One region of the Bacillus sp. 9.4 genome, then DNA from elsewhere that is predicted to be linked to it. Evidence: riboswitches for the same ligand, from Rfam matches in the RefSeq annotation. Region 1 holds a riboswitch; each other region holds the start of a gene.

Region 1 (3,277 bases):
CGGCTTCATTGTCGCGCCGACAACCAGTTTGCCGCTTTTTCTCGATACGATATAGCAGTGATCATGGTAAAGCGTTTTTGTCAGCGGGATATCATCATTCCAAACGGACAGGCACTCCCCTTTTACAGGGAGAAAAGCATTGTTCAGTCCGAGCTGTTTAAAAAACATCCCGCTCCACACCCCGCTGGCAACGACAACATGATTAGCCCATACGTCTCCGCTAGGGGTCTTGATGAACAGGGCTTCACCGTCACGTTCGACATGCAGGACAGGCGTATGCTCAAAAATCTCCGCCCCAAGCATTTTTGCTGCTTTCACATATGCCTTGCAAACAAAATAAGGCTCCACATGCACATCATCCTGAATAAAAGATGCACCAAAGATGTCACCAGACGCATACGGCTCTTTTTCTAACACCTCTTCTTTTGAATACCAGCTGACAGAGTCCAAATCGTCCATCTGTCTCAGCTGCAGCACATCTTCTTCAGAAAATGCAAGCTTAAACATACCGCCGTTATGCTGCCTGATATCCACACCGGATAATGCATAAAGCTCTTCTCCAAGACCTTTGTACAGACGCTGGCTGTGCATGGCGAAATCAAAAAACGCGTCACGTTCCTCGCATTCGGCATGGGCGCCCAGCATTCCGGCAGCGGCACTTGTCGTTCTGCCGCCCATTGTTCCGCTTTCAAACAATGCGGTGCTTTTGTTTTCCTTTGCCAAATAATAAGCAATCGCGGAACCGATAATTCCGCCTCCAATCACCACTGCTTCATAATGCCTTTTCATAGCGCATCTCCTTTAGCTTGCGGGAATATCGTCTGGCTGCTTCCAAGGGCTCAGCGGAAGAGAAAATTCCTGACATAACAGCGATGCCGTCTGCCCCTGCTTGTTTTACGTCTCTTAACCTGTCCGGCGTCATCCCCCCGATGGCTATAACCGGGATGGAAATCCGCTGTTTGATATCTGACAGCAAAGATACTCCTCTGCCTTCAAGACCCTTTTTGCAATCCGTTTCAAACACATGGCCGAACAGCACGTAGTCCGCGTCTTCCTTTTCTGCTTGAACCGCTTCCTCCAGTGAATGCACCGACCTCCCGATATGAAGGTGTGGAAATCTGGCTCTGACCTGCTTCGGTGAAAAGCTGCCGCTTGGCAGCTGCACGCGGTGAATAGTAGAGAAAAGTGCAATATCCACGCGCCCGTTCATCACCAGCTTTCGTTTATCTATACCGCCTTCAAAAATAAGCTCGAGCAGTTTCAAAATATCCGCCGCCGATTTTGAGCGTTCCCGAATATGAATAAAATCAACTTCATTCTGAATCGTAATGATGATTCTCGCTAGCTCTTCTACCGGCTTGCTGTCATCCGTTATGGCGTGAAGCTCCACATTCCTCCACCTCTTTTATGGCGCTGTCAGACCAGCCTTCTTTTCGATAGGCCATTCCCCAAAATTGATATTCATAGTAGCTGGAGATGACAAAATTCTCTTTCATCTTGGCACGCACTTCCTCCGTGCTGTTTTCCGCCAGCTCATCAAAGCGGTTGATTTGCTCCTCAACCTGTTGTCTAAACCAGTCACCGCCGTACGTCCCAATCCACTTTTGATAAATCGGATGCCCAGGATCGCAATGCAGCAATTTCTCACCAACCTCGTAATAAAGCCAGTAGCATGGCAGCAGGGCCGCTAAGATTTCTGCGAAATTCCCGCTCAAAACCGAACGGTACATATGGGATGTATAAGAGTACGCTGTAGGAGACGGCTTAAACGCCTTACGCTCTTCCTCGCTGATTTCCAACAGCTCGGCAAACTCGCGATGAAGCGCCATTTCCGCCTCATATGTACCTTGGGCATGGCTTGCCATCCGCCCCGTTGTAAAAAGGTCCTTCGCATAAGCTGCGCCAAATGACTGCACCTTTGCAAAATGCGTTAAATAATAGGAATCCTGAAGGACGTAGTATTTAAAACGGTCAATCGGAAGCGTTCCGTCACCGATTCCTTGAACGAACGGATGGACAAAGCTCCCCTCCCACCATTCTGCGGCTGCGCTGCGGCATTCTTCTGAAAACTTCACAAATCATTCCCCCTCTGAAAATAAAAAAACCACTTTCCCGCAAGGAAAAGTGGTTTGGAATTGGCATAGTAAAATAACACAAATACCGTTCCACTTCCCTACGCAGGTCTGAACCTGTTCAAGTTATGAGGGTCTAAAAGTCACACTTTTATCTCAGCCCTTATGAAGGACACCCCTAGTGGTTAAACGAATACATATTGAATTGTTCTGCACCTCTATATTAACACGAATCCTTATTTGGTCAAGATTTATCCTTCCAATGTTTTCTTAAGATCCGTTACGTATCCCCGAGATCCGGTGACAATTAAACGGTCTCCAAGTTTCAGCCTTGTATCCCCATGAGGAACGATGCTGTCCACACCTCTGAAGATCCTGACAAAGATGACGTCACCTGTTAAAGGGAATTCCCGTAAAATCACACCGTCGTATTTACTGTTCTCCATATTAATTTGATACAGCGAAGACTCCTGGTTCGTGAGCAGCTTCATGACGCCAGGGGCTTCAATCAGTGCGCGAAGCAGCGTTTTTGTCGACAGCAGAATAGAAAAGATGCTGATTCCCTGCTCCTTCAGAACTGCTTCATGCTCCGGTGATCCTACGCTTGCAATGACTCTTTCTGTGCCTTTTTCTTTTGCAAGTAATGCAATGTCTGCATTCATATCTTCATTCCCGGTCGCCACAACGAGGATATCCGTATCAAAAATGCCGAGTGATCCAAGCGTCTCATGTTCATAGTCAGAAATTGTTTCAACAGCAAACACTGATTCTGACAGCTTTTCCTCCGCATTCTCTTGGTAGACGTGTACAACACGCACGTCATACTCTTCCTCTGGCAATTCAAGTGTAACAGGCAAAGTCATTTGATTGGCGCCGATGAACGTAATCGTCTTTTTCTCCTCCGGCTGCTCTTCCCGTTTGTATAATTTTTTAAAACAGATCGGCGTAAAAATACTTGCAATGACGGCTACTAAAATGAGCGCTCCTGACATATTTGCGCTGATCACGTGAAGCTGCTGGCCGATTGTTGCAGCGGCAATCACGAGCGAAAGCGTTGATGTCAGCAAGAAACCAGACGCGAAAATGGTTCGGTTATCATACCATTTCTTTAAGTACATGACAGGAATGATTTTGCTGACTAACAGCGCCAGCAGCAGAAGCGGAATCATGATTAAAATTGTTTTATCCTGAAAAAGAGTCCAAAT
Region 2 (3,277 bases), 160 kb from region 1:
AAAATGGTCAACAGCTGCTTGATGCGTTCTTCATCAGCCTTTACAAGCAGGCTCTCTTTATCTGTTTCAAGCAATATGTCACGCTGATAAACGGGCTGGAGCGTTTGCATGATCGCGCGCGATACTTCAATCAGATCGATTGTTTTCAGATCAAGCTCAAGCTCTTGATGACTTTTGGCCAGCGCCAAAAGCTGATTGGTCAGTTTTTTCATATGCACCGCTTCTGAGTGAATGGCTTCTATCGACTCCTCAAGCACCTCCGGCTTTTTTGCCCCCCACCGCTTCATCAGGCTGCTGTAGCTTTCTATAATGGTGAGCGGCGTTTTCAATTCGTGTGAAGCATCTTGAACAAATTGCTGCTGTTTATCATAGTGATCCTTCAGCATCATTGCCATTTCATTAAATGTCAGCCCCATTTGATATAATTCATCGTTGGACTGTCCTTCTAAAGAAATCGTTTTAAATTCTTTGTCTCGCTGTATGTCTTTCATTGTGATCATTAATCGTCTGATCGGATTGATGATACGGCGGGCAAGCAAGCTGCCGGCAAAAAAAGAAGCAATGCAGACAGCAGCACTTGCAGCGATTAAAATGATTTTCAGCAGAAACAGACTCTCTTCTGTGTTCTCAAGCCTTTCAACCAGCTGAAGAGAAACCACTTGTCCATCGGTCCAAATCACCGGAACAGCAGCCTCAGCAAACAGCTTGCCGTCATGTTTCCTCACATCTGCCGTTTCTCCGCTATGAAAAGAGAGAGGAAAATCTTTATAGGCTTTTTCTTTTGTGATCGCCATAACGGCTTTTTGATCACCATTCACTACACGCACCATGCCATTTGCCGGAAGATAGGCCTGCAGCATATCCTGCAAAGCCACTCCTTCTGTTTCAGCGGCACGCAGCGCTTCGGCAATGTTATCCGTCTCATCAGCAAGCCGGGCCGCATCCTTTGATGTCAGCGCAGACGAAAAAATGAGATATACTGCGGTATGAACCAAAATTAATAAAATCAACAGTGATATCGAAGTGTATAGATGAATCTTGGTCTTCAGCTTCATCGTTTACCCCTTAATGGCATAGCCGACCCCGCGAATCGTATGGATCAGCTGTTTTTCGTAAGGATAGTCCAGTTTTTTTCTGATGTATCTTATGTAGACGTCCACGACATTTGTATCACCGATATAATCAAATCCCCATACCGAGCTTAGAATTTGCTCTCGTGTCAGCACTTGCTGCGGATGCTTTAGCATATAGACGAGCAGATCAAATTCCCGCGGCGTTAATTCCACCTCTTTGTCTCCGCGTCTCACTTCACGGGTTTTTTCGTTCACCCGCAAATCGTCATATGTAAGAAAGGTGCCGATATCTTCCGTTTTTGTTCCATTTTGCCGCAGCGCCGCCCTGATTCTCGCAAGCAATTCCTCGATTTCAAACGGCTTGGTGACATAGTCATTTGCACCGATGTCCAGACCTGTTACCTTATCAGGAATACTGTCTCGCGCCGTTAATAATATGACCGGTGTCTGCGGATCCGTTTTTCTCAAGCGGCGCAGCACTTCCAATCCGCTAAGCCCCGGAAGCATGACATCAAGAAGCACCAAGGAATACCCGCCTTCCGCTGCCGCATCCAGACCTTCTGTGCCATTGTGTTTGATGGTGACACTGTATCCTTCATATTCCAATTCAAGCTGAAGAACCCTGGCGATTTTTTCTTCATCTTCCACAATTAATATGTGTCCTTTTTCCAAATTTTATCATCCTCTCCCGTCCCTATATGAAAAAAATGATTTCGTTGTTTACAAAATGATTCTTATCATCTATTATGATGTCAAAATAAAAAATTGTATACGGAAAGCACTAGGGGTGCTGTTTTGGCTGAGATAAAGCGCGAAAGAAACGCGCTTTGATCCCTTATGACCCGATCTGGATAATACCAGCGTGGGGAAGTGCAGGTTGACCGAATGGTGTATTTTTTTGTGCGCTTAATCGATCTATGACTGCATATTCCCTTAGGATATGCAGTTTTTTATTTTACCAAAAAAACAGGAGGTCGGAGAAATGGAGCATATTTGCGGTACAAGCAGAATCGCCGGTTTTCGCTTCTCTTTATATCCGATGACGGATGATTTTATCAGTGTGATCAAGTCTGCGCTGAAAAAAACAGATACATCCAAGGTATGGACGAAAACCGACCATATCAGTACGGTGTTACGCGGATCGATTGATCATGTATTCGATGCTGCAAAAGCCATTTACCTTCATGCAGCAAACAGCGAACAACACATCGTCATGAACGGCACGTTTTCCATTGGATGCCCGGGTGACACACAGGGGGATACATATCTTTCCAAAGGTGATAAGCGTGTCAATGAAGATGCTGTCCGAGGCTTGAAGGCGGAAGCGCCGTGCCAATTTGCCCTTTATCCAATGAACGAGCCGGATTATATGGGGTTGATTATGAAGGCTGTCGACATTGCAAAAGCCCAAGGCACTTTCGTACAGGGTGTCCATTACGCGAGCGAGCTTGACGGGGATGCGCATGACGTATTCAGCACATTGGAAGCCGTTTTCCGCATGGCCGAGCAGCAAACAAACCATATCACCATGACTGTGAATCTTTCGGCTAACAGTCCATCAAGAAAAAACAGAAAGCAGGGATAAAATGAAAAGCTGGAAAGTAAAAGAAATTGTCATCATGTCCGTTATCAGTATCGTATTTGCCGTTGTTTATTTATTATTTACACATTTCGGAAACGTGCTTGCAGGTATGTTTGGGCCAATCGCCTATGAACCGATTTACGGCATTTGGTTTATCGTTTCTGTGATCGCCGCGTACATGATTCGAAAACCGGGTGCGGCGCTCGTTTCTGAAATCATTGCCGCTCTCGTTGAGTGCCTGCTGGGAAATCCGTCTGGCCCGATGGTCATCGTCATTGGCATTGTTCAAGGGCTCGGGGCTGAGGCTGTATTTCTTGCAACACGCTGGAAAGCATACTCTCTCCCTGTCCTTATGCTGGCCGGTATGGGGTCTTCAGTAGCCAGCTTTATCTATGATCTCTTTGTTTCTGGCTATGCAGCCTATTCACCAGGTTATCTGCTCATTATGCTTGTGATCCGTCTCATTTCCGGCGCGCTTTTGGCGGGGCTTCTCGGAAAAGCTGTCAGCGACTCTCTCGCTTATACAGGTGTGTTAAACGGAATGGCACTCGGAAAGGAACTGAAAAAGAAACGGAAGCGGGCGTCAGAACATGCAAGCCTTTGATGAGCTTCTGACGGTTGA
Region 3 (3,277 bases), 370 kb from region 1:
ATCCTTTACCTGAAATTCTGAAATGCTGATCATTCCATCACGTCCTTTTTCCGTCCTTTTGTTCAAGTATATGAACGGGCAGGCTGAACCTTGTCAGCAAGAAGAAATTTTCATGTCATTGTTCTTTTTTCCGGCTGCACCAGCTGATGATAAAATCGAGTATAATTTTTGTATACTCTACTAGCTGCTCAATCGATACCTTCTCGTTCACAGAGTGTGCATTGTGCAGATCTCCAGGACCGTATATTACGCATGGAATACCGGCATCATACAGCCATCCGCCATCTGTAACTGATTGAGAAACGTCAATAATTGGACACTCCCGTTTCACTTTCTCATGAGAGGCAGTTAGCGCTAAGACGCCTGGGTGGCCAGGGTCCACTTCCAATGCCGGAAAAATTTCTCCTCTGTCTTCTATCATAGATGAGCCTCCCCACTTGAATACAGGGCGGTTTTCCCTAAGCCAAATATCACTGTCACTCAGCCGATTGACGTAATCTTCTATTTCCTCTGCCACTTGGTCATGGGTTTCATTCGGATAAAAATGGACTGTGATCCACAGCCGGCATTCGTCCGCTATAAAAGCCGCATGTCTGCCGCCTTCTATAACTGCCGGGTTAATCGTATTTGTGCCGGGTTTAAAACCAGGATAACTTTTCATAATAGACCAGTGGCGCTCAAGTTCACCGAGCCCCGCAATGATTTTTGCCATTTTTTCAATTGCGCTTGCTCCGAATGTTCCTCCGCCTGCGTGAATCATATTCCTTCTCGTTCCATCATGAAATGTTTGACTGCTTTTGATTTCGATCCAGCCTGTAATGACACCGCCTTGGCCTTGAATATGCATATCGCTCGTATCGGCGACAATTGCAAAATCAGCGTGGTAGCCCCTCTTGCAGCATTCAAGTGTGCCGGCTTCTCCAACTTCCTCCCCGATAACCGATTGCAGAATCAGATTACCGGGAAGTTCAATTCCTGCTTCACGAATCAATTTGACAGCAAACAACACACACGCCATTCCGCCCTTCATATCGGAAGCGCCTCGACCGATTAAGAGACCGTTTTTTTCAATTGGATGAAATGGATTATGCTCCCATTCTTCATCCTCTTTTACCTCTGCCACATCTACATGGCCATTGATAATCAGGCTATAATAATCTGCTGAATCTGTTCCTTTTAGCTTCCCTACAACATTGGGATCTCCAGGGTACACATCCCATTTGTCGATCGAGAATCCCAATTCATTTAAAAATCCCGCAATCCATGACTGAATGCCCTCTGTATTTCTTGCAGGCGGAGCGGGTGTTTGATAAGAAATCAGCGTTTTTGCAAGCTGAATAAGCTCCTCCTTTTGTTCTTCCACTTTTTTGAGCAAAGAGTCTATTTGTTGATCCAATGTAAATCCGCTCCTATTCTTTAAAATCAAAAAAGCCGTTTCAAATGTGATGAAACGGCTTAATACAAAACAAACGGAGTCCGATGTACTCCGCTTTTCACCGCTTCCCTCCGCTGGTATGATCCAGATCAGGTCAAAAGGGTTGAGACAAAGTCTCTCTCAGCTTCGCAAAGCACCCCTAGGATGAATCTATATATGTTTGTCAGGCATTCGTTATCGGCTCAGCTCTTGTTAAAAACGGCCGATCCTGATTCCATAATACATGGATTGGCGTATCAAAAAAAGCGGAAAGTATTTGATCAGTAAGCATTTCCTTTATTTCTCCGGATCCAAAGACCTCTCCCTGTTTTAATAAAAGGGCTTTATCAAAGACAGGCAAAATTTCTTCAGCATGATGAGTCACATAAAGGATAGATGGTGCATTTTCTTTGTTTGCAATGTATGTAATCGTATCTAACAGCTTTTCCCGGGCAATAAAATCCAGTCCTGTGACTGGTTCATCCAGTATCAGCAGCTCCGGATCGGCCATTAGTGCTCTAGCAATCAATGCTCTTTGTTTTTCCCCTTGAGAAAGGGTTTCATAGCGGCGATCGGCATATTCAATTGCTCCCAAGTCCTCTAACAAACCTATCGCTTTTTCCCTGGTTTCCTTACTTGGCGTTTCATATAACCCAATCGAAGCGTAAGCTCCGCTCAAAGCAATTTCAAAGGCTGAATCTGCCGGATACAATTTTTGCTGAAGAGCTGCTGAGACGAGGCCAATTTTACGTCTGAGCTTTTCCCCAAGCTCTGTTTTGCCAAATTCATGGCCGAGCACCTGCATCTCGCCTGATGTTGGAAAATAATATGAGCAAAGCATATTTAACAGCGCTGTCTTCCCGGCGCCATTTAGGCCGTAAAGCACCCAATTTTCCTTTTCTTCCACCTTCCAATGAATATCTCTCAGTATCCATTTCCCATTCCGTTTTAGTGAGACATTGTCAAGCTGCAAAATCATCGTGGTCCTCCTCTTTATTGCCTTTTATAATTGTTTTAATTTTCATAAAACTTTGTACGAACTAGGATACCTTACTTTTTCCAAAACGTAAACCATCCGTAATCAATAGAAAAGCCTTTAAAACAACATCGTTTTAAAGGCTTTTCATTATTGATGAATATTTTTATTCATTTGTTTGATAGCCGCTTTTTCAAGTCTGGACACCTGCGCTTGAGAAATTCCGATTTCCTCGGCGACTTCCATTTGGGTTTTCCCTTGGAAGAATCGCTTTCTCAAAATCATTTTTTCCCTATCGTTCAGCCTTCTCATGCCCTCTTTTAAAGCCAGCTCTTCAATCCATTGTGAATCTGTGTTACGCTCATCACTGATTTGGTCCATCACATAGATCGGGTCTCCGCCGTCGTTATAGATCGGTTCAAATAGAGAAACCGGATCCTGGATGGCATCAAGCGCAAATACAATTTCCTCATGCGGTACTTCAAGAACTTTTGCGATGTCTTCTGCAGTCGGCTCCTTGCTTGTCTCACTGATTAACCGCTCTCTTACCTGAAGCGCCTTGTAAGCGATGTCCCGGAGTGATCTTGAGACACGGATCGGGTTATTATCGCGTAAATACCTGCGGATCTCTCCGATAATCATAGGTACAGCGTATGTTGAAAACTTAACATTGTGGCTTAGGTCAAAATTATCAATGGATTTCATTAGTCCGATGCAGCCGACTTGAAATAAGTCATCAACATACTCCCCTCTGTTATTAAATCGTTGAATGACACTTAAGACAAGACGCAAGTTCCCGTTTACAAGCTTTTCTCTTGCTGAATCATCGCCTTCATCCTGCAGCTGCCTAAACAGCTTTCTCATCTCTTCATTCTTGAGTACTGGTA

The links. Region 1 has a riboswitch for thiamine pyrophosphate ahead of tenA (thiaminase II). Riboswitches for the same ligand answer to the same signal wherever they lie in the genome.
Region 2: it holds a riboswitch for thiamine pyrophosphate, as region 1 does, so the genes downstream of both, thiU (HMP/thiamine ABC transporter substrate-binding protein ThiU) here and tenA (thiaminase II) in region 1, are expected to answer to the same signal.
Region 3: it holds a riboswitch for thiamine pyrophosphate, as region 1 does, so the genes downstream of both, ylmB (N-formyl-4-amino-5-aminomethyl-2-methylpyrimidine deformylase) here and tenA (thiaminase II) in region 1, are expected to answer to the same signal.

Annotation. Positions count from the first base shown of each region.
Region 1 covers NZ_JBVFMU010000002.1:743,957-747,233, forward strand. The annotation lists gene thiO (glycine oxidase ThiO) at 1-789, opposite strand, end outside; gene tenI (thiazole tautomerase TenI) at 773-1,390, opposite strand; gene tenA (thiaminase II) at 1,365-2,075, opposite strand; TPP riboswitch at 2,154-2,262, opposite strand; gene ACZ07B_RS10435 (monovalent cation:proton antiporter family protein) at 2,324-3,277, opposite strand, start outside.
Region 2 covers NZ_JBVFMU010000002.1:585,945-589,221, forward strand. The annotation lists gene ykoH (two-component system sensor histidine kinase YkoH) at 1-1,055, opposite strand, end outside; gene ykoG (two-component system response regulator YkoG) at 1,059-1,745, opposite strand; TPP riboswitch at 1,847-1,959, shown strand; gene thiU (HMP/thiamine ABC transporter substrate-binding protein ThiU) at 2,056-2,658, shown strand; gene ACZ07B_RS09530 (ECF transporter S component) at 2,660-3,259, shown strand; gene ACZ07B_RS09535 (ABC transporter ATP-binding protein) at 3,246-3,277, shown strand, end outside.
Region 3 covers NZ_JBVFMU010000002.1:372,172-375,448, forward strand. The annotation lists gene ACZ07B_RS08415 (YlmC/YmxH family sporulation protein) at 1-33, opposite strand, end outside; gene ylmB (N-formyl-4-amino-5-aminomethyl-2-methylpyrimidine deformylase) at 116-1,396, opposite strand; TPP riboswitch at 1,485-1,586, opposite strand; gene ACZ07B_RS08425 (ABC transporter ATP-binding protein) at 1,599-2,393, opposite strand; gene sigG (RNA polymerase sporulation sigma factor SigG) at 2,541-3,277, opposite strand, start outside.